Regions from separate parts of the Brenneria uluponensis genome, predicted to be linked through region 2. Evidence: predicted binding sites of a transcription regulator. Region 2 holds the regulator's gene; each other region holds the start of a gene.
The links. Region 2 encodes PurR, which represses purine synthesis genes. Its sites were predicted from a motif close to CANGCAAACGTTTGCNTG; they were not measured.
Positions count from the first base shown of each region.

Region 1: a site for PurR is predicted at 4,896-4,913, ahead of gcvT (glycine cleavage system aminomethyltransferase GcvT). Genes of this name have one in related genera too.
Region 3: a site for PurR is predicted at 3,282-3,299, ahead of RS889_RS19220 (NCS2 family permease). Genes of this name have one in related genera too.

Region 1 is NZ_CP135917.1:4,219,675-4,227,474, forward strand. Features, by position in the region: gene gcvP (aminomethyl-transferring glycine dehydrogenase) at 373-3,246, opposite strand; gene gcvH (glycine cleavage system protein GcvH) at 3,327-3,719, opposite strand; gene gcvT (glycine cleavage system aminomethyltransferase GcvT) at 3,753-4,853, opposite strand; gene fucO (lactaldehyde reductase) at 5,772-6,923, shown strand; gene alsS (acetolactate synthase AlsS) at 7,059-7,800, opposite strand, start outside.
Region 2 is NZ_CP135917.1:2,143,385-2,151,184, forward strand. Features, by position in the region: gene RS889_RS09800 (thioesterase II family protein) at 1-150, shown strand, start outside; tRNA gene RS889_RS09805 (tRNA-Val) at 187-263, opposite strand; tRNA gene RS889_RS09810 (tRNA-Val) at 274-350, opposite strand; gene RS889_RS09815 (MATE family efflux transporter) at 505-1,878, opposite strand; gene RS889_RS09820 (riboflavin synthase subunit alpha) at 2,196-2,843, shown strand; gene cfa (cyclopropane fatty acyl phospholipid synthase) at 2,888-4,039, opposite strand; gene purR (HTH-type transcriptional repressor PurR) at 4,390-5,415, opposite strand; gene cydH (cytochrome bd-I oxidase subunit CydH) at 5,798-5,887, shown strand; gene RS889_RS09840 (C40 family peptidase) at 6,037-6,921, opposite strand; gene RS889_RS09845 (Grx4 family monothiol glutaredoxin) at 7,264-7,617, shown strand; gene rnt (ribonuclease T) at 7,678-7,800, opposite strand, start outside.
Region 3 is NZ_CP135917.1:4,147,046-4,154,845, reverse strand. Features, by position in the region: gene RS889_RS19235 (carbohydrate ABC transporter permease) at 1-409, opposite strand, end outside; gene RS889_RS19230 (carbohydrate ABC transporter permease) at 399-1,271, opposite strand; gene lpxP (kdo(2)-lipid IV(A) palmitoleoyltransferase) at 1,703-2,626, shown strand; gene RS889_RS19220 (NCS2 family permease) at 3,447-4,814, shown strand; gene RS889_RS19215 (Na+/H+ antiporter) at 5,234-6,880, shown strand; gene acs (acetate--CoA ligase) at 6,978-7,800, opposite strand, start outside.

The DNA.
Region 1 (7,800 bases), 2.1 Mb from region 2:
CTCACGCAAGCGCTCAGGGAGTAAAAAAAACCGCACAGGTAGTGCTCTGGTTGATGCCCATATGCGAGATCAGGCCATGCTGAGAACGTGCTGTTTTTGGTTGACCGCTACAATTGCAAGAGATCAAACCCACCGCTAATAATGAAGTCCTGAAGCAATTTATCGACTTTCATGTTGACCTTGAATACCGAAATACAGATATGCCACCATGATGATACTTCTCTACTGACCTTTTTGATTTCGCAAACCCACATTGAGGCAGACACAAATTAAAACAAAAAAAGCGAACCTCTCGGTTCGCTTTTTCAGCTTTGGCATTTAACGACTTAGTTAATCACAGACTTAATTAACCGCCGTTAAATCTACTCGCTGTTACTCATAGTCGCTCATTGGTACACAGGAGCAGAACAGGTTACGGTCGCCATAAACGTCATCCAGACGCTTCACCGACGGCCAGTATTTGTGGCTCTGTCCAGCCGGGAATACCGCCAGTTCACGGCTGTATGTGTGTTGCCAGTCACCAGTCAGTTCGGTTTGCGTATGCGGCGCGTTAACCAACGGGTTGTCATCCAGTGGCCATTCGCCACTGACTACACGCTCAACTTCTTCCCGAATCGCCAGCATGGCGTCAATAAAGCGGTCCAGCTCAGCCTGGCTTTCAGACTCCGTAGGTTCAATCATCAACGTCCCTGCCACCGGGAATGACATGGTTGGAGCATGGAAACCGTAGTCGATCAAGCGTTTGGCAATATCCATCTCACTGATACCACTACTCTCCTTCAGCGGACGAATATCCAGAATACATTCATGCGCCACGCGTCCGCCATGGCCGGTGTACAACACGGGATAAGCCTCGTTCAGCCGGGCTGCCACGTAGTTGGCATTCAGAATCGCCACCTGACTGGCCTGCTTCAATCCTTCCGCGCCCATCATGCGAATATACATCCAGCTGATCGGCAGAATTGACGCACTGCCAAACGGCGCGGCAGAAACGGCGCCTTGCTGCGTCAGCATGCCATCCATTGTTACCACGGTATGGCCCGGAACGAACGGGGCCAGATGGGCTTTCACACCAATCGGTCCCATGCCCGGCCCACCGCCGCCATGCGGAATACAGAAGGTTTTATGCAAGTTGAGATGCGATACATCAGCACCGATGTAGCCCGGTGTGGTAATGCCGACCTGGGCGTTCATGTTGGCGCCATCCAGATACACCTGACCGCCATACTGATGCACAATCTGACATACTTCACGGATGGTTTCTTCATACACACCATGAGTAGACGGATACGTCACCATAATGCAGGCAAGATGATCATCCGCCTGCTGGGCTTTTTCCCGTAGATCGTGCAGATCGATATTGCCCTGTTTGTCACAGGCCACCACCACCACGTCCATTCCCGCCATATGTGCAGAAGCCGGGTTGGTGCCGTGGGCTGAACTGGGGATTAAACAGATGGTACGCGCCGCGTCGTTACGACTTTCATGATAGCGACGAATCGCCAGCATACCGGCATATTCACCCTGCGCCCCGGAGTTCGGCTGCATGCAAATGGCGTCATAGCCAGTCAACTGTACCAACCAGCCGGAAAGCTGTTCGATCAACTGACGATATCCCAGCGCCTGCTCTGGTGGGCAGAATGGATGCAGTTCGGCAAATTCCGGCCAGGTAATCGGCAGCATTTCTGCTACCGCGTTAAGTTTCATAGTGCAGGAACCCAACGGGATCATCGCCTGATTCAGCGCCAGATCCTTGCTCTCCAGACGATGCAGATAACGCATCATTTCGGTTTCGCTGTGGTAACGGTTGAAAACCGGATGGGTCAGGATGGCGTCATTCCGCCATAACGCTGCGGGAATAGACGCTGACTGAGCGCTGACGGCGGCATCGAGTGTATCAATGTTCAACCCGTGATTATCACCCAACAGAACGGCAAACAGCGTTAATACGTCATCACGGCTGGTGGCTTCATCCAACGCGATACCCACCGCACCGTTCAGATCACTGCGTAAATTGATGCCAAAATGTTGCGCCCGACTCAACACCGCGGCTTTATCAGCCACGTCAACGGTAATGGTGTCAAACCAGGTTTGATGACGCAGCGCCAAACCACGTTGTTGCAAGCCATAAGCCAGAATATCCGTCAGGCGATGAATACGCTGGGCAATCCGCGCCAACCCTTCAGGACCATGATAAACCGCATACATTCCGGCGATGTTCGCCAGCAATACCTGCGATGTACAAATGTTGGAGTTGGCCTTTTCACGGCGGATATGCTGTTCGCGGGTCTGCATCGCCATGCGCAGCGCCGTATTACCGGCGGCATCACGGGACACACCAATGAGTCGTCCCGGCATGGCGCGTTTGTATTCGTCATTGCAGGCAAAAAATGCCGCATGCGGACCGCCGTATCCCATTGGTACGCCAAAACGCTGGGCCGAACCAAACACCATATCGGCGCCTTGTTTGCCTGGTGCGGCCAACAACACCAGCGCCATGATATCGGCAGCCATACAACTGATAACCTTTCGTTTTTTCAGATCGGCCATCAGCGCGCTGTAATCATGCAGTTCGCCGGTCGTCCCACACTGCTGTAACAGCACACCAAACACATCTTCATGTTCCAGCGCATCCTGCGCCTTGCCGGTGACAACGTCAAAACCCAATGTCCGGGCGCGGGTGCGCACCACATCCAACGTCTGCGGATGCACATCATCCGCTACAAAAAAGCAGTTTGCCTGCTTGAGTTTGCTGACGCGCTTAGCCATTGCCATCGCTTCTGCCGCCGCAGTCGCTTCATCCAGCAATGAGGCCGAGGCCAGATCCAGGCCAGTCAGGTCTTGAGTCACCTGTTGGAAATTCAGCAACGCTTCCAGTCGTCCTTGCGACACTTCCGGTTGATACGGCGTATAAGCGGTATACCAACCTGGATTTTCCAGCACATTACGCAGAATCACCGGTGGCATCAGTACAGCGTGATAGCCCATTCCGATGTAGCTTTTGTAACGTTGATTGCGGCCAGCGATAGCTTTCAGCTCTGCCAGTGCCTGATGTTCCGTTACCGCCTCTCCCACCGCAGGCGGGCTGGGTAACTGAATATCAATAGGGACAATCTGCCGGGTAAGTGCATCCAGTGACTCGGCACCGATAGTCGCCAGCATCTGTTGCTGCTGGCTGACAGATGGGCCGATATGACGACCAACAAAAGCGCTGTCGTGTTCAAGTTGACTGAGAGTCTGGGTCATGACGGGAATTTCCTGCATCAAACAAAATCAAACGGGCACAATAAAACGCCCCGGTTCGTCTGGCGTCCGGGGCGTTGCGATTATTCGTCTTCTTCTAACAATAGCTGATATTCATTGGCATCAAGCAGTTCATTCAGTTCAGACTCATCAGCCGCTTTGATGCGGAACAGCCAACCATCACTATAAGGTGCGCTGTTAACCAGTTCGGGGGTACTTTCCAACGCGTCGTTGATTGCCACAATCTCACCGCTGATCGGCGCATAAATATCCGATGCGGCTTTCACCGATTCCGCAACAGCACAATCTTCACCCACAGCGACGGTCGTTCCTATTTCAGGAAGATCGAGAAACACCATATCACCCAACAATTCCTGGGCGTGTTCCGTGATACCGACACTATAAATACCATCACCTTCCGCCATCACCCACTCGTGCGAAGTGGTATATTTTAACTCTGCCGGGACATTGCTCATTGCCACTCTCTCCTTCAATTCATCACAAAACGGTTAATACTGAACAATCGATTTTCCTGCGCGGACAAAATTCGGTTTGGTTACTCGCACGGAGACTTCTCGATTACGAATCTGAACAATCGCGTTTTCACCAATACCTGCGGGTACCCGCGCCAGCGCAATACTGACGCCCAACGTCGGCGAGAATGAACCACTGGTGATAACACCTTCCTGCATGACGCCGTGGGTATCGGTAAAGTGGACCGGCAGTTCATTGCGCAGCACGCCTTTTTCCGTCATGACCAACCCGACCAACTGCTCAGTGCCGGTAGCTCGCTGGAGCTCCAGTGCTTCACGGCCGATGAACTGACGATCTTCCGGCTGCCAGGCAATAGTCCATCCCATATTAGCGGCCAGTGGTGAAATACTTTCATCCATATCCTGACCATAGAGATTCATACCGGCTTCCAGACGTAGTGTGTCGCGCGCACCCAGTCCACAAGGTTTAACACCCACTGCCAACAACTGCTGCCAGGTGCTGACGACCTGTTCTTGTGGCAGAGCGATCTCATAGCCCGCTTCGCCAGTATAGCCCGTCGTGGCAATAAACCAGTCATCTGCCTGCACGCCAAAAAATGGCTTCATGCCTGCAACCTGCTGACGCTGTTTTTCCGTCAGTAAACCTTGTACTTTTTCCTGTGCCTGCGGCCCCTGAATGGCGATCAACGCCAGATCGTCGCGCACCTGAATATCAACCCCGAAAGACGTAGCATGCTCGCTGATCCAGGCCAGATCTTTGTCACGGGTGGCGGAGTTCACTACCAGACGGAAATAGTCTTCTGTCAGGAAATAAACGATCAAATCGTCAATCACGCCGCCAGAAGGCAGCAGCATAGCGCTATACAGCGCTTTACCCGGTTGGGTGAGTTTGGCAACATCGTTCGCCAGCAGATAGCGCAGAAATTCACGCGTGCGTGCACCGCGTAAATCGACAATGGTCATATGCGACACATCAAACATCCCGGCACTGTTGCGCACCGTATGATGTTCTTCTAACTGAGAACCATAATGCAGCGGCATCATCCAGCCGTGAAAATCCACCATTTTGGCCCCATCGGCCACATGCTGTTCATATAACGGAGTTTGCTTTGCCATCTTTTCCCTCTGCTTAGCTGCGCCTTAAAGAGATAAAACCACGACGCAAACGTTATCTATACACTGAACTTACCACCGAAATCGTTTCGCCACCACCGCCACAGTCATAAGTTAATTTATATAATAATGATGTTTTTTCATTGATTTCAATCATCCAATGTCAGTTAATAACACCATTAAAATTATAAAAATAAGAATTTAATACAGATTAAAAATAAATTAATCGATTATTTATAGTGATTTTTATTAAAAACACAGAATTTTAAATAAATCATATATATTGTTAAAGCATTATTTAAAGTAATGCGAAAAACAGGCAAAATTAGATTATTTCAGGCAAGCGTACTTCATTGTGATCAGCGAAGGCAGCATCGTGATTCGTACCATGAAAACCAGACTGAAACATCTGATCTGCTCGCAGACACTGCCGCTCCATCGTCTCCCGCTTTCTTCTTCTGACTGCCACCCACCTGCCGATAATGGCAATTGCCGGAAGGTAACCTCTGCGCGTAAATACCATACTATTTGTAGTGGTACCAATTGGTTAAATATCGACATAAACGGGTTGAGCACAGACATCAGGCGCCCCTCCAGGTGCCTTCCCTGCCTATCCCAGTCTAGTTAACTGGACCATTCTGTATACCGGGATCACAGGTCTTTATCTTGCTGCCCATAGGGTTTGATTTGCATCAATGCCAAACAAACTTCCTGACTTGCCAAAGCATTACAGGATTAGAGTCATTGATAGATTGCGTCTTTTTCACATATAGGCACGGGTCGGTGGAGACAACAACTTACCTCTGTCGGTATCACCGACCCATCACAACCCGCTGACACTGCCGACCCGGTCTCCATACAGTGGGGAATCGAATTTTTGAGTCTGAAAGTTTAAAAATCAAAACGTTAAGGAGATACACCATGACACATAGAATGATACTGAACGAGACATCGTACTTTGGTAGTGGCGCGATCGCGCACCTCGTCGAGGAAGTAACAAGGCGGAATTTCAAAAAAGCGTTAGTGGTTACCGACAAAGATCTGATCAAATACGGCGTAGTGGGTAACGTAACCACACTGCTGGACAATGCATCGTTACCTTATGAAATATATGATGAAGTCGTTCCCAACCCTACCATCAGCGTGGTGCAGAATGGGGTTGCGCACTTTAAGGCCAGCAAAGCGGATTATCTGATTGCCATTGGTGGTGGTTCACCACAGGATACCTGCAAAGCCATTGGCATTATTATCAATAACCCGGAATTTGCCGATGTCCGCAGTCTGGAAGGCGTGGCGGCAACCAAACGGCCCAGTGTGCCGATCTTTGCTATCCCTACCACATCGGGTACGGCAGCAGAAGTTACCATCAACTACGTTATCACTGATGAAGAAAAGCGACGGAAATTCGTCTGTGTGGATCCGCATGACATTCCCATCGTCGCCATTATTGACGCCGATATGATGACCAGCATGCCGGCCTCGCTGAAAGCGGCCACCGGTATTGACGCGTTGACTCACGCCATTGAGGGGTTTACCACCAAAGGCGCCTGGGAATTGACGGATATGATGCACATAAAGGCCATCGAAATTATCAGCCGTTCACTGCGTGATTCCGTGGCTGGCAAGGCTGAGGGGGTGGAAGAAATGGCGCTGGGGCAATATATCGCCGGCATGGGTTTCTCCAACGTCGGTCTGGGGTTGGTACACGGAATGGCCCACCCGCTGGGGGCGTTCTATAACACACCGCATGGTGTCGCCAACGCGATTCTACTGCCGCATATCATGGCCTGGAACGCCGACTATACCGGTGAGAAATTCCGCGCTATCGCAGTGGCAATGGGAGTGAAAAATGTACAGAACATGTCGATATCCAAAGCCAGGGAAGCCGCTATTCAAGCTGTGAAGCAACTGTCGCAGGATGTGGATATTCCCGCCCGTCTGCGCCAGGTTGGCGTGAAAGAAGAAGATATTCCGGCATTGGCACAAGCCGCCTTTGATGATGTCTGCACCGGTGGCAACCCACGCTCCACCAGTGTGGAAGAAATAAAAACGTTGTATCAGTCTATCTTCTGATATTGAGAAAAATGCGCGTCTTATACGGAGTAAGACGCGCCGTGCGATAAGTATTCTTGTTGATATAACGACAACCGGGAATGTCGCACTCAAAAGCCACAGTAACTGTAGCAGGTAGGTACTGAATGAGAAGGATCAGATAAGCTGACTGATATTCAGATTCTCCATCAGGTAATGGTTATCGGAATAATCCACCGGAATCGCAATCACCGCAGGCCCTTGCACATCCATCGCCTGCCACAGCTTACTTACCAGCTCGTCAGCGGACTCTACTGCAAATCCTTTGGCGCCAAAGGCTTCGGCATAAGCCTTGAAGTCAATCGGGCCAAATTTCACGCCTGACGAACGGTGATATTTTTTCTCTTCCTGAATCTCAACCATGTTGTAGGCGTTATCAACCCAGATAATATGCAGAATATTGCTCTGCAAACGTACCGCGGTTTCCAGTTCCATACTGGATTGCATAAAGCCACCATCACCCGATACCGAAACCACCTTCTGATGCGGATTCACCAGCGATGCGCCAATTGCCCAAGGCAGCGCCACCCCCATCGTTTGCTGACCATTAGTCATCAGAATCTGGCGCGCCCGGAAGCTATACAAATAACGCGCCAGCCAGATATGAAAACTGCCCATATCCACACACAACGTGACATCCTTATTGACCAAATCCTGCATCGCCCGTACCAACCGTAACGGATGGATAGCAAAGCCGCTCATATCGATGCCGCGTGCAGCCAACTGTTGGCGCAGTTGGGTACGCTCTTCCAGAATGGCTATTGATGACGACGAAAGATGCAGAGGGGAGTGAATATATTCATTAAGCATATCGATGGTGATACAGATATCGCCCACCAGCTCGATATCCGGGCGATAC
Region 2 (7,800 bases):
TTACAGGATGACAGTATGTCGTTGAATGAGATAAACGGCTGGCAGAAAATTATTCATGGAAACGTCGATTTTGTTCCCATTAATGGCGGGCATTTTTTTATTCATGAAAGGCTGGCGCAGGTTATTTCACACATCAAACGCTATCTATGATCTACAGACGCCAGCGAAAATCTGTGAAATAAGAATTGGTACGACCGAGTGGACTCGAACCACCGACCCCCACCATGTCAAGGTGGTGCTCTAACCAACTGAGCTACGATCGTATACCAAGAATGGTGCGTTCTAATGGACTCGAACCATCGACCCCCACCATGTCAAGGTGGTGCTCTAACCAACTGAGCTAAGAACGCATTTTCAAAACATTGCCGCCAGAGTAGCGGCGGGGACGAATATTAACGGGCTATATCGCCGCTGGCAAGGAGAAAAACATAAAAATTGTCTGCTTACCAGTCTGATTGTCGAGCTTATATGCAGTACGCCGTTTTTTTCGTCACACCCTCTGTTTTATCGAGATGCGCGAGTTAGGATCAGGGATGCAGGCTGTCGTTGTAACCAACGGATGCGCGTTACCATCATGATGGCTGAGGATGTCAGCCCGATAATGAAGCCGCACCAAAAGCCGGCAGGTCCCATTCGGGGAACAATTAGGTCGGTCAGTGCCAATGCATACCCGCTGGGTAATCCTAATATCCAGTAGGAAACAAAGGTAATGAAGAAAATAGAGCGGGTGTCTTTATAGCCACGCAGGACACCGCTACCAATGGTTTGAACGGCATCAGAAATCTGATACACCGCTGCCAGCAACATTAAGTGTGATGCCACCGCAACGACATCCGGATTTTTGTTATAGAGCATGGCAATGGGTTCACGCAGTGTGATAGTAAAAATAGCGGTGCAAATTGCCAGCACAATTCCAGATGCAATACTGGTATGGGCCGCGACACGAGCATCGGCTACAGAGCCTTCTCCCAGTCGATGTCCGACACGGATGGTAGCCGCAACACCAACGGAAAGCGGCAGTACAAACATTAGCGAACTGAAGTTGAGGGCGATCTGATGACCAGCGACATTCACCACACCCAGTGGGAGTACCAGCAAGGCAACAATGGCGAACTGCGTGACTTCGAACAGAATTGCCAAGGCAATAGGTAAGCCGAGTCCCCACAGTCGCTTTAACGCCTGCCAGTCTGGCCTGAGTGACGAATGATGTTGGCGGATATCCCGCAGCCAGCGGGCCTGGCGAGTATAAGCGGCCAATAAAAGCATCATAATCCAGTATACGGAGGATGTCGCCACACCACAGCCTACGCCACCCATTTCAGGCATACCCAATTTACCGTGAATAAAGACATAGTTAATCGGGATGTTAACCAATAACCCGATGAAACCAATAGCCATTCCCGGTTTCGTTTTTGACAACCCCTCACACTGACCGCGTAAAACCTGATAAAACAGATATCCTGGCACACCCCACGCAAGAGCATGAAGGTAATCAATTGCCTTCTCGGCCAGTTCCGGCGGGCCATTGTGCATCAAGTGGATTACGTACTGCCCCTGATACAGAACTATCATGGTGACAACAGAAATGGCACTCGCCAGTAAAAAAGATTGCTGTACTTGATGAGCAATGCGATTTCGCCGTCCAGAGCCGTTCATTTGCGCAACGACAGGCGTTAGCGCCATCAGTAAGCCATGGCCGAATAAAATGGCTGGTAACCAGATGGACGTTCCTACCGCTACTGCGGCCATGTCGGTTGCGCTATAAGAACCCGCCATAATCGTATCGACTACGCCCATTGAGGTCTGGGAAACTTGCGCAATGATGACAGGAATCGCCAGCGTTAATAATTGACGCGCCTCCGACAGATACTTCTGCACGAACACACCTTCCTAATAGGATCGATAGATATCTCAACCAGAGAGAAAGACAATCATCCTTTTTTACATGAAAAGAGCGGGCATTGTAACGATTTATCAGCAGTAAACCAATGAATTACCATTTCTCTCTGTTCTATTGAGATTATGTTGCAATGCTGAAAAATTCGCTGATTCAATAGCGCTTTTACTCGGTAATCAAGTTTGGTTTTCTTTTTAATATCGTGCAAACTGCCTGGATAATGTTGAAATCAAGTCGGTATCAATGGATATGGTCCGTTGACACTGCATTTTTTAAACGAATTTAAGAGGCACTCCGCATGTTTACCGGTATTGTTCAGGGCACGGCTCCTGTTGTGTCCATTGATGAAAAAACCAATTTTCGCACGCACATTGTTCAATTTCCGCCTGAAATGTTATCAGGGTTGGTGCCAGGCGCATCTGTTGCTCATAACGGTTGCTGCTTGACCGTGAGCGCGATTGAAGGGGCGCGAGTCAGTTTTGATTTGATGAAAGAGACACTGCGTTTGACCAATCTCGGTAACTTGAACGTAGGTGATTCAGTTAATTTAGAGCGTGCTGCCAGGTTCGGTGATGAAGTCGGTGGGCATGTTATGTCGGGCCACATCATCTGTACGGCAGACATCGTTAAAATTCTGACTTCGGAAAATAATCACCAGATCTGGTTCCGAATGTCGGATGATGCCTTGATGAAATATGTACTACACAAAGGGTTCATTGGTATTGACGGTATCAGCTTGACTATTGGTGAAGTTACTCGCAGTCGTTTCTGCGTGCATCTTATCCCTGAAACGTTAAACCGGACTACGCTGGGGCAGAAACGATTGGGTGATCGTGTGAATATTGAGATTGACCCACAGACACAGGCGATCGTGGATACGGTTGAGCGTGTATTGTTGAATCAATCTCACCGTCAACAAGATCCGGCCACAGAAGCAACAGAATAAAATAGTGTAGCCGTCAGCATAAAGCTGGCGGCCAAGTCAATCCGTCAGTGGGGGACGCGTATCCCACCTTCAACGCCGTCAACACTGAATAGCACCTGCCACAGTTGAATATCCCGTGCGCGAAAGGCGCCAGCACAGGCGTTCAGATAGTAACTGAACATGCGGTGGAATTTTTCAGGGTAATTCGCTGACAGTTCGGACCAATGTTGCTGGAAACGTGCATGCCAAGTCATCAGCGTTCGATCATAGTCAGCCCCAAAGTTGTGCCAGTCTTCCATGACCAGATAAGGTTCACTGGATTGGGCAATATGTCGGACCGACGGTAGGCAACCATTAGGGAAAATATATTTGTTGATCCAGGGGTCGACTTCAAGATTCGTTTTGTTGGCACCGATAGTATGTAGCAGAAAGAGGCCGTTGGGCTTCAGGGTTTTACGTACCAGTTGGAAATAAGTATCGTAATTTTTGGGGCCGACGTGTTCAAACATACCAACAGAAACGATGCGGTCGAACTGGAGATTCAGATCGCGATAATCCTGTAATAAAATCGTGACATCCAGTTCCTGGCATCGCTGCTGAGCCAGTTTCTGCTGCTCACGAGAAATAGTGACACCTGTGACCGATACACCGTAGTGACGGGCTGCAAATGCCGCTAGTCCGCCCCAACCACAGCCAATATCCAGCAGTGTCATGCCGCGACGCAGCTGTAACTTTTCGCAAATCATACGAAGTTTGTCTTCCTGAGCTTGTTCCAGGGTGTCTGCCTGTTTCCAGTAACCACAGGAATATTGCATGTATGGATCAAGCATCAGTGAGAAAAGATCATTGCCGAGGTCGTAATGCTCTTTCCCTACAATCCAGGATCGTCTCTTTGATTGAAGATTGATGACTCGTGCAAGTAGAATCCGTATCAAATCGCGCCAGCGCTGCGGTATTTTTTCTTCCAATCCGGCTCGCAGTACCCGATGGAAAAACATATCCAGACGTTCACACTCCCACCAGCCGTCCATGTAACTCTCACCAAGACCTAAAGAGCCTTCACGCAGAATGCGTTTATAAAAATCGGTATTCTTGACAGTGATATCAAAAGGTCGCGAACCATTAATAGTGATGTCAGCCATTGACAGCATTTCATGCACAATCTGGAACCAGGACGTATTATGCCTACCCAGCTCCTCTATATAAGACGAACTCATAATCTCTCCCTACCTTGCCATTTGAATTACAGCAAGGAACAACATAGACAATTTTCACCTGTAATAAGAATCGGTGGATGCTTATCCATCGTTTACCCTCTGAACTATTTCAGAGAAATAAATAAGAGAAACGTTGGTATGGAAAGCACCTATCCAAATTAGACGACGAAGGCGTTCGGCAGTCTGAGTATAAGGATAGTAAAACTATTCAGTATGTCTTGTTTGCCTGTTATGTTCACATAAGGCAATAGCAAGTCTATGACTGCTTCAGCCTGTGGACAAGCATAAATAGTCTGAAGCAGTGGTTAAAAATTTAATGAAATAAGGCAGCAATAAGTAAATTGTCTGAATTAACGGCGATAATCACGGAACGGACCATCTGCGACAGAGCGTCGTTCAATCAAGGTAGGGTGGACTTCAATGACCTGTGCTTCTTCACGTTTGCTGACAATGCGATCCAGTAGCATAGATAATGCGGACTGTCCCAAACGCTCTTTGGGTTGATGCACCGTTGTCAGCGCTGGTGTGAAATAGCGAGAGTGCCGTACATTATCATACCCGATCACCGAAATATCCTGCGGTACACGTAAGCCGAGTTCGTCAGCTGCACAGATTGCCCCCATGGCCATGATGTCACCACCACAGAAGACGGCTGTTGGGTGATGCTTTTGTGCCAGTATCTGATGCATGGCTTTATAGCCGGATTCCGGTTCAAAATCGCCTTGAACAATCCACTCTTCATGTATTGTGATATGCGCTTCTTTCAGGGCCTTAAGAAAACCCAAGTAACGCCCGCTACCCGTATTCCGCTCTTGCAGACCGGGAATGGCGCCGATGTCGCGGTGACCACGCTCAATCAGGTAACGACCTGCCATATAGCCACCTTCAAAAGCGTTATCAATAATGGTATCGGTAAAATCACTGTGCCCCTTGCCCCAATCCATCACGACCATAGGAATGTTACGGTAATCTTCCAGCATGGAAAGCAGTGCTGGTGGATATTCAGCGCACATTATCAGTAATCCATCTACTCGTTTTTGTGCCAGCATAGAAAGATAAGCACGTTGCTTATCCAGATTGTTGTGGGAGTTACACAGAATTAGTGTGTATCCTTTTGCGTAGCAACTATTCTCAACAGATTCGATAATTTCTGCAAAGTAGGGTGCCTCACTTGAGGTCGCAAGCAGTCCAATGGATTTTGTATGATTAACTTTCAAGCTGCGGGCAACGGCACTTGGCGAATAATGTAATTCTTTGATGGCTGCCCTTACGGCGGCTTTAGTATCTTCGGCGACGAAACGTGTTTTATTGATCACGTGTGATACGGTTGTGGTAGAAACACCTGCGCGCTTTGCCACATCTTTAATCGTTGCCATGTAAAATGACTCCTGAACTCACCTGATTACAGCAGTAAGTAAATGGTTAATCGTTTGCCTGCGCGAATAGTTCTCTTTCTGACCACGAAAGCAGAACTTCAGAAGGAGAGAGTCGGCGGTTTAGACCTGAAGGGCAAGGTTGACGCTTTCGACCAACGCAGGATGTGTACAGTAAACTGCAAATTCTGTCCGATTTAATGCAAAAGTGGAAGTGCTAATTCATATTATGTCTGCGATATTCGGAGAGGATTTCTCGATCAAATTAAGAGAAAGTTTCCATATACCCACTACTATTGGTAGTATTTATTGCCTGGCTTGGGGTAATAAACCCATTCTGATTACAATAACGGATGTCAATACTGAGTCTGCAAAGGAGGTATTTATGGATACGGCTCTAAAAATGTCGTTGTTAACCACAGTGTGTGCATTGGCCATTATCATGGCGTTCAGTTTTACAGCCGTGCTGAACTGATAAGCTTTAGTGACGGTGTAAAGCCACTAAATTAGTCATTTTTGGCATGACAAAACAGAAAGACAACGGGACCGGAAGGTCCCGTTGTCAGTTGGAGTATCCCTCGGTGCGGTATACCCAGGTATCTTGAGCTTAACGAGAATGTTACATCAGCGAACAGTCTTTGGCGTGACGACACGGCGTGCGCCGACATAGTGTTCTTGCCAATAATTGCCGCTCAATTTGCTGATCTTGATATCGGAACCTGTCCGCGGGGACTGAATAAAACGTCCATTACCAAGGTAAACCCCGACATGGTCGGCCGCGCCGCGATTACTAATGTGGAAGAACACTAGATCACCTCTTTCCAGCTCACTCTTTTTGATCGGTGCTGCATCACGCAGGTGGAACATTTCATTAGCTGTGCGTGGGATCGGTATTTTTACTACGTCCTTGTAGGCGTAATAGATCAATCCGCTGCAATCAAATCCGGCAGCAGGTGAAGCGCCTCCCCAGTGATAGGGTTTCCCAATCTGTTTTAGCAGCTTATTCATGGCAGTCAATTTGACGTGTTGGTAATGCTTTCTGCGCATAACACTAAGGGGTAGTGCTTTCTTGTGCTTGCTTTCTCTGCTTTTGGTTCGTGCCGCTATTTTTCTATCTTGCGTTCTGTGATGTGTGGGCTCATGTCTTTTCGATGCCACATGCTTGATTTCTGTTGCTTTAGTCTCATGGTTTTTTGTGCGATGTTTGGTCGAGGGTCTAGTCAGATGTTTGGGATGAGCGGCTGAGTTTCGTGTGGCTTTGCTGTGGGAATGTGCTGTTTTAGTCGTTTTTAGCGAGTATCCCTTACTGCCCCTCTCTTTTTTATCGTGTGTCGGTACTGTGGCTTTTTTGGTGTTTTTGGACGGTTTGTTTTTTCTTGTATCAACCGTGTCAGTTACGCCCACATTGAGCTTATGCAGGGAAACCGCCACGGCGTGTGGTGCGGCTTGTGCCAAATTAAAAAACAGGTTGCTAAAAAATAACAAGAAAAAGGTAACAAATAACCGCATAATTATTATGACTGAATGTCGTCCTCAATCGCTCGATTTCCACAGTATTCCTGAAAATGGGACGATAAAAAAGTGAGAATAGCCGTTTTATTACAACAAAATAGTGAAAAATCGTTAACGAGTGTAATTATGGTGTGATTATCATCAGTTTCTGCATCAGATTTCACCAATCATTATCTAATAATAGCCCTAGTTTAAAACCCTACAAAAGATAACGTTTTTTTGTGACTGCCGCTATCGTTACAATACAAAAGAGTCAATGTGATATTGGCAATATTTATAACTGATGCTGATGGCGGCGGATCAACCGTATAGCCATCACGTGCTTGAGGAAGCAATAGAATGACGACAACGACAATTGAAAAAATTCAGCTCCAGATCGCTGAAAACCCTATCCTGCTATATATGAAAGGTTCTCCAAAACTGCCAAGCTGTGGCTTTTCTGCTCAGGCGGTACAGGCGTTGTCAGCATGCGGCGAGCGTTTTGCTTATGTTGATATTTTGCAGAATCCAGAAATTCGTACAGAATTGCCCAAATACGCCAATTGGCCCACTTTCCCTCAGTTATGGGTAGACGGTGAACTGGTCGGTGGATGCGATATCATCATTGAAATGTATCAGCGTGGTGAGTTACAGCAACTTATCAAGGATACTGCAGAAAAATACTCGTCCCAGAAAGATGGTCAGCAACAATAAATCAACACTATGTTATTTTATACGCGATGATTTTCAGGCGGTAACCACCGCCTGAAAATCTCAATCTTCGCTATGGGCAGGTGAAGGTTCTGCCTCGGGTTGCGTGGCTGTTGGCCATCCCCCCATTCGTTTCCAGCGATTTACCAACTCACAGAATAGCATTGAGGTCTGTTGGGTATCATA
Region 3 (7,800 bases), 2.0 Mb from region 2:
TCAATTGCACCAGAAACAGCGTGAACAGCGTCTGTTTGCCGCGAAATTCATGGCAGGCAAACACATAACCGGCCGTGGTGATGGTCAGTAGCTGAACGGAAAAGGTGCCGAGGGCAAAAAACAGCGTATTGGCATACAGACTTAACCAGTCGGCGCTTTGCCAGGCATCGCGGAAGTTGTCCAGCGTCAGTGGCAAGCGCGGTAGTAGTGATGCCATATTGATACTAAAAGTGCTGGCGCTGAAAGCGGACGACAACATCCAGATAAATGGGCTTACCCATAGAAATGCGGAGCAAATCAGTAAGGTACTTAGCGTCACACTGTTGAGGCTGCGTATTCGCAGCCACGCAGGAAGAGATGCGACTGTGTGGGCTGAACGGGAAGCGGATGGAGAGATCTCAACGCTCATAATGGGCCCCTTTATTAAGCACTTTCAGATTAATCATCGAAAAGAGGAACAACGCGACCAGCGTAAGGAAGGTTGCGGCAGAGGCTTTACCGAGGTCGTGAGTGTCCCAGGCCAGATTCTGGATGTAGTACAGCAGCACGGTAGTGGCGTTATCCGGCCCGCCATGAGTCATCACTACCACATGATCTATCTGGGTAATGGAGTAGATAAACGCGGTGGTAATCACAAAACTGAGGGTGGGGCGCAGTAATGGCAGCGTAACATTAAAGAAAATCTGTATCGGCGAAGCGCCTTCCATCATGGCGGCCTCTCGGGTAGAGGGGGGAATACCTTGCAGTCCGGCCAGAAAGAACAGCATGTAATAGCCTGCGAATTTCCATACACCAATCACGCTCAGTGCAATCAGCGCACTGTGACTCATGCCGAGATAGTTGTTATTCATCGGGCCAAACAGCTTGGCCAGGTAGTAATCCAGCAACCCCATGCCTGGCATAAAAATGAATAACCACAAGGCGGCGGCGCTGACCATTGGAATAATCATTGGAAAAAAGAAAGCCGTACGCAACCAACGGTTAACCGTGGAGTTTTCCCTCAATGCGACGGCCAGTAGCAATGCCAGTATTACACCGGGTATCACCGTCATCAGGATGTACAGCGCATTATTCAGCAGTGCGCGCCAGAATACCGGGTCGTTCATCAAGCGGATGTAATTACCCAAACCGACAAAGGGTGGCGAGTTTTCTGTCATGCGGGTGTCGTAAAGACTATCGAAAACCGACCGTAGTAGCGGGAAATAGGTAAACAAGAACAGGAATAGCAGAGAAGGCGACAAAATTAGCCAAGGTAACCATTTACTACGCATGGTGTATTCATTCTTTCTGTAAAAAGAGTGGATTATCCTGAGCAGTAAATGCTGCAAGAACATTGCAAGTGAGTGACGGTTTTGTGATGACGCACTATTGACTACGTTATCTATCTAATAAATTTCAAGGTTGAGAAAGTGAACGGAGGTGCCATAACGCGATGCATAAGTTCGGTGTGTGGTCCTGAACTTAACTGAGGCAATGTTGTCTATATTACGAGCATTTAATTATTACCCTATTGTGATATAGCTTTTATTTATAATCATTCAGACAGCCACATCGGGTAATATGGTGTCGTTCGTTTGTCTGGCGCTGAGTCTTTTACACGTCTATCCATTAATCATTTTCGGTTTGTTGCCTTTAACCAACGAAAAATACTTCATTCTGCCAGCACTGTTGTTTGGTGTTGGCTGCACACAAGACGATATTCATGAGCACTCCACAAAAATTTACGAAAGCATTGCTTCATCCACGCTATTGGCTGGTTTGGTTTGGTCTTGGTGTGTTATTCCTGCTGGTTCAGTTACCTTATCCACTACTTATGTGGTTCGGCAGCCGTGTTGGCAGATTTTCTCGTTTTTTTCTTAAACGCCGAGAAGTCATCGCCAGACGTAATCTGGAACTCTGTTTCCCGCAGATGCCTGTTGCACAACGGGACTCGATATTGATAGCCAATTTTGCGTCATTGGGTATGGCACTGATAGAGACCGGTATGGCCTGGTTTTGGTCTGATCGTCGGGTACGGACATGGTTTGATGTCAGTGGGTTGGAAAATTTACAGCATGCGGGTCGGGATCAGAAAGGCGTGATGATCATCGGTATCCATTTTATGTCTCTGGAATTGGGGGGGCGGGCGATGGGGTTATGCCAACCAATGATGGCGATGTATCGTCCGCATAACAATAAGGTGATGGAGCTGGTGCAGACCTGGGGACGCTCTCGCTCTAATAAAGCGATGATTGATCGTAAAGATCTGCGTGGCATGGTTCGGGCTCTAAAACAGGGCGAGGCCGTGTGGTTCGCGCCGGATCAGGACTATGGTCCGAAAGGTAGCGTATTTGCGCCATTCTTTGCGGTGAAACGCGCTGCCACGACCAGTGGAACCTTTACCATCAGCCGTCTGGCAAGACCTGCCATGATCACTACCGTGTTAATCCGTAAAGAGAATGGTCGGGGATATCACTTGGTGATTCAGCCAGAATTGCAGGATTATCCGTACGATGATGAACAACTGGCGGCCGGTTACATTAATCGGGTGATTGAACAGGAAATTTTGCGGGCACCAGAACAATATCTTTGGCTCCATCGCCGTTTTAAAACGCGTCCGGCTGGCGAAGTTTCTTTGTATGCCTGAATAAAGTGGCAGCGTAGCGGTAGGTTTCTATTGTGAATGTCAGGCAAAAAAATGGCCGCCTTTTGGCAGCCATTTTAAACAGGTGAACGTTAGTGATTAACGAAAGATAGCGTATGGGTTGACACCGCGATAGGTCTTGCCCAACGCTTTTAATAATTTGTTGATTTCACGGACAATATTCATATGTCGCACCCACACGTAATCTTAAAATTAGTTGTTGAAAGTACCGAAGCTTACGGTGATGTTTTCAAACATAGCGATAATTTTGTTCAGCAGTTTCATTTTCGTCTTCCTCAGTTTGGTTAATTTTTTTGTGATGCTGTTCACGGTTTTAAAGATACACCTCGTCAAAATAGCGGTCAACTTTTTTGTGATGTGAATCACAAAAAAACAAACATACAGTTTGTTGTCACTAAACCCACGTTTCAATTCCTTCCATCATTATGATTTTCTCACGCTACACTTCATCACAGGTCGATAAAAAGATGTGCCTGTTCGACATGGATAACATTTACGTTATTTCATCATTTCTCTGAGTAATTTAACGATAACGACGGCGAAATAGTGGTGAATAGCAGTTGAAATCGACGTCATGAAGGCAGGATAATCGTTCGCTTCAAATTACCTGGCAGAATTCAGCTGTTTGGCAATGACCAAGGTAATCGTTTGCGTAGTGGGTTGCTGAGGCCTTGTGTTTTGTTTGTGTCTGGCAAGGGCAAATGAAACGGTGTGGTTTCAGCCGAAAACTGACTCAAAGCCTATTCCGGTAGCCTTATTGGAATAGGCTTTTAATAATGATGACATTTCAGGGGATACCACCATGTCCAATACGACTCATCAGGCTGACGATGCGGCTCGTCCGCATGGCGCGCTTGATGCTTTTTTTAAAATCACACCGCGTGGAAGTAGCGTCCGTCAGGAAATCCTGGCGGGTTTAACGACATTTCTGGCGATGGTCTATTCCGTGATCGTCGTTCCAGGTATGTTGGGGAAGGCTGGTTTCCCACCAGCAGCCGTCTTCGTTGCCACTTGTCTGGTCGCCGGTTTCGGTTCATTACTGATGGGCTTGTGGGCAAATTTGCCGATGGCTATCGGTTGTGCCATTTCTCTGACGGCGTTTACCGCATTCAGTCTGGTGCTGGGGCAACATATTAGTGTACCGGTCGCATTGGGCGCCATTTTTATGATGGGCGTACTGTTTACTGTGATCTCCGCTACCGGTATTCGCTCCTGGATTTTACGTAACTTACCATTAGGCGTGGCACATGGTACGGGGATTGGTATCGGTCTGTTCTTGTTGATCATCGCGGCTAACGGTATTGGCCTGGTGGTGAAGAATCCGATTGATGGTTTGCCAGTCGCGCTGGGCCATTTCACTGCGTTTCCGGTTATCATGTCGCTGGTTGGTCTGGCAGCGATCATCGGCCTGGAAAAACGCCGTGTACCGGGCGGTATCCTGATCGTGATTGTCACCATTTCCATTATCGGCCTGATCTTTGATCCGAATGTGACATATCAGGGGCTGTTTGCACTTCCAAGTCTGACTGGTGCGAATGGTCAGTCATTGATCTTTGGCCTGGATATCATGGGGGCCTTGCAGCCAGTTGTTCTGCCAAGCGTTTTGGCACTGGTGATGACCGCTGTCTTTGATGCTACCGGTACTATCCGGGCCGTCGCGGGGCAGGCTAATTTGCTGGACAAAGACGGTCAGATCATCAGTGGCGGTCGCGCACTGACCGCAGACTCCGTGAGCAGTATTTTTGCCAGCTTTGTGGGGACATCTCCGGCAGCAGTTTATATCGAGTCTGCAGCGGGTACGGCGGCAGGTGGTAAAACCGGCTTGACTGCTACGGTGGTTGGTGTCCTGTTTCTGTTTATGCTGTTTATGTCGCCGCTTTCTTATCTGGTTCCGTCCTATGCCACGGCCCCGGCGTTAATGTATGTCGGCTTACTGATGCTGAGCAATGTATCCAAACTGAATTTCGATGACTTTGTGGATGCCATGTCTGGCCTGGTGTGTGCGGTATTTATCGTACTGACCTGTAACATTGTCACCGGCATCATGTTGGGTTTTGGTTCGTTGGTGTTGGGACGTCTGTTCGCTGGTGAATGGCGTAAGCTGAACATAGGAACGGTAATTATTGCCATTGCGCTGGTGGTGTTCTATGCAGGTGGCTGGGCGTTGTAAATCCTTAGCTGCCGTAAACTGAAGGGGAACTGTGCTCCCCCCAGAGCGTTGACAAATCTACGTATAGCGTCAGAACGGTGATAATGAGGGAGAGGAGTAAAGCATCCGCGTCAGGGATGGCGCGGCTTGAGCTTACAGGGAGGGACTTACAGCGTCTTTACGATCTCTCATTATCGCCGCTATATAGCCTTTATTATTAAACTCAGTATTCCCTTTTTTATCCCTGTCGCTGATATTTTTACCTTCATTTCCTTTCTATTGTGTCACATGTTGTTATTATTTTTTCACCGGCACAAGCCAAGGTGGTTCTCTCGCCTGCGGATGTTGATGGTTGCTGGATCGGCCATCGTTACAGGACATGTCGCGTTGAGGAATCGGTGAGGACATCCTCGATGTAACAGCAATGAATCAGGGAAAGTATGGAAATCTTTTTTACCATTCTGATATTGATGCTGGTGGTATCGCTGTCTGGCGTTGTTACTCGTATCATGCCGTTTCAGATACCCATTCCATTAATGCAAATTGTGTTGGGAGCCATGCTGGCCTGGTCGCAATTCGGTCTACATGTCGACTTTAACCCAGAATTATTCATGGTGTTATTTATCCCCCCGCTGTTGTTTGCTGATGGCTGGAAAACACCAACGCGAGAATTTCTGCGCCATATGCGGGAAATTTTAGGGCTGGCGCTGGCGCTGGTGCTGATTACCGTGGTGGGCATGGGATACCTTATTCACTGGATGATCCCGGGAATGCCATTGGTGGCTGCTTTTGCACTGGCGGCGGTGCTTTCTCCCACGGATGCGGTAGCGCTGTCCGGTATCGTGGGAGAAGACCGGATACCGAAAAAGCTGATGAGTATTTTGCAGGGTGAAGCATTGATGAATGATGCTTCTGCTCTGGTTTCGCTGAAGTTTGCAGTAGCGATAGCCCTGGGAACCATGGCGTTTAGTGTTTCCGGCATTACGCTGGCCTTTTTGCTGGTGGCGCTGGGAGGATTATTGGCCGGTATCGTTGTGACCTGGGTTTACAGTAAATCGCTACGCTTGCTCAGCCGCTGGAGTGATGATGACGCGGCAACCCAGATTGTCTTGCTGCTATTGCTCCCTTTTGCTGCTTATATGATTGCTGAACATCTTGGTGTGTCTGGCATTCTGGCTGCTGTTGCATCAGGAATGACCATCAGCCAATCTGGTATTATTCGCAACGCCCCTCTGAACATGCGGTTACGCGCCAATGGTGTATGGTCGATGCTGGAATTCGTTTTTAACGGCATGGTGTTTTTGATGCTAGGGCTACAGTTACCCGGCGTGTTGGAAGATTCGATGTTACAGGCAAGCCGTGACCCTACTATCGAAACCTGGATGTTATTTGCCGATATTGCGGTTATCTATTTTGCATTACTGCTGTTGCGCTTTTGCTGGTTATGGTTGATGAAAACCTATAGTCAGAAGATCCAGGATAAGCACCCGATGCTATTTGCCGAGTTTTCGACCCGTGAACTGTGGATCTCTTCTTTTGCCGGTGTGCGTGGCGCTATTACGTTGGCTGGTGTGTTGTCCATTCCATTGATGTTGATAAATGGTGACGCTTTTCCATCGCGTTATCAATTAGTGTTCATTGCGACGGGCGTTATTTTGCTGTCATTGCTTTGCGGGGTTGTGGCGCTACCTCTGTTGTTAAAAGGCATGGTGTTGACAGACAAGAGTATGCATAAAAAAGAGGAACGAATGGCCCGTATTTCGATGGCTGAAGTGGCTATCGATAGTCTGCATAAGATGGAAGAGCGCCTGGCGATGGACCGGGATGAGGATATTGATGAGCAGGTACTAAAAGAGGTTAGTACCCGCGTCATAGGAATGTTACGCCGTCGGGTGGTGGGCAAGGATGAGTTGGAAAACAGCTTGATGATTGAGAATCTGGAACGACGTTTTCGGTTAGCGGCGGTAAATGCGGAGCGTGCCGAGCTTTATCATCTACGTGCGACTCAGCAAATCAGTAATGAAACATTGCAAAGCATGCTACGGGAGCTTGATTTACTAGAAGCAGTGCTAAGTGAAAAAGTGTAGTTGTCGCAGAAAAACCGCAAGGCATCCAGTCCTATGGAGAGAGGCCGGTTACTTTACACCAGACAGTCCAGGCTGCCTGGTGCAAAGCGGACAGAGGCTAAGAAGGAATATTCATCGTCTGTTTTTCTTCCAGCAATTTCTCCACAACGCCAGGATCGGCGAGCGTAGAGATATCCCCTAGATTGCTGGTATCCCCGGCAGCGATCTTGCGCAGAATACGCCGCATAATCTTGCCGGAACGGGTTTTAGGTAAAGAGTCGGTCCAGTGTAGAATATCGGGTGTCGCAATCGGGCCAATCTCTTTACGTACCCAGTTGCGTACTTCGGTATACAGCTCGCTGGTCGGTTCTTCACCGTGATTCAACGTGATATAGGCGTAAATAGCCTGTCCCTTGAGATGGTGTGGAATACCAACGACGGCGGCTTCGGCTATTTTGGGATGAGACACTAATGCAGATTCGATTTCAGCGGTTCCCAGGCGATGCCCGGATACGTTCAGCACATCATCCACTCGGCCAGTGATCCAGTAATAACCATCTTCGTCGCGGCGCGCGCCATCACCACTGAAGTACATCCCTTTGAACGTGGAGAAATAGGTCTGTTCAAAGCGGTCATGATCACCAAATAAAGTACGGGCCTGACCAGGCCAGGAGTCGGTGATGACCAGATTGCCTTCACAGGCTCCATCCTGAAGATTTCCGAGGTTATCGACCAACGCAGGTTGTACACCAAAGAACGGTAGGGTTGCTGAACCGGCTTTGAGTTCGGTAGCACCAGGCAGCGGTGTGATCATGAAACCACCTGTTTCGGTTTGCCACCAAGTATCCACGATCGGGCATTTCGCATTACCAATTTTGTTGAAATACCATTCCCAAGCTTCCGGGTTGATGGGTTCGCCGACGGATCCCATGATTTTCAGC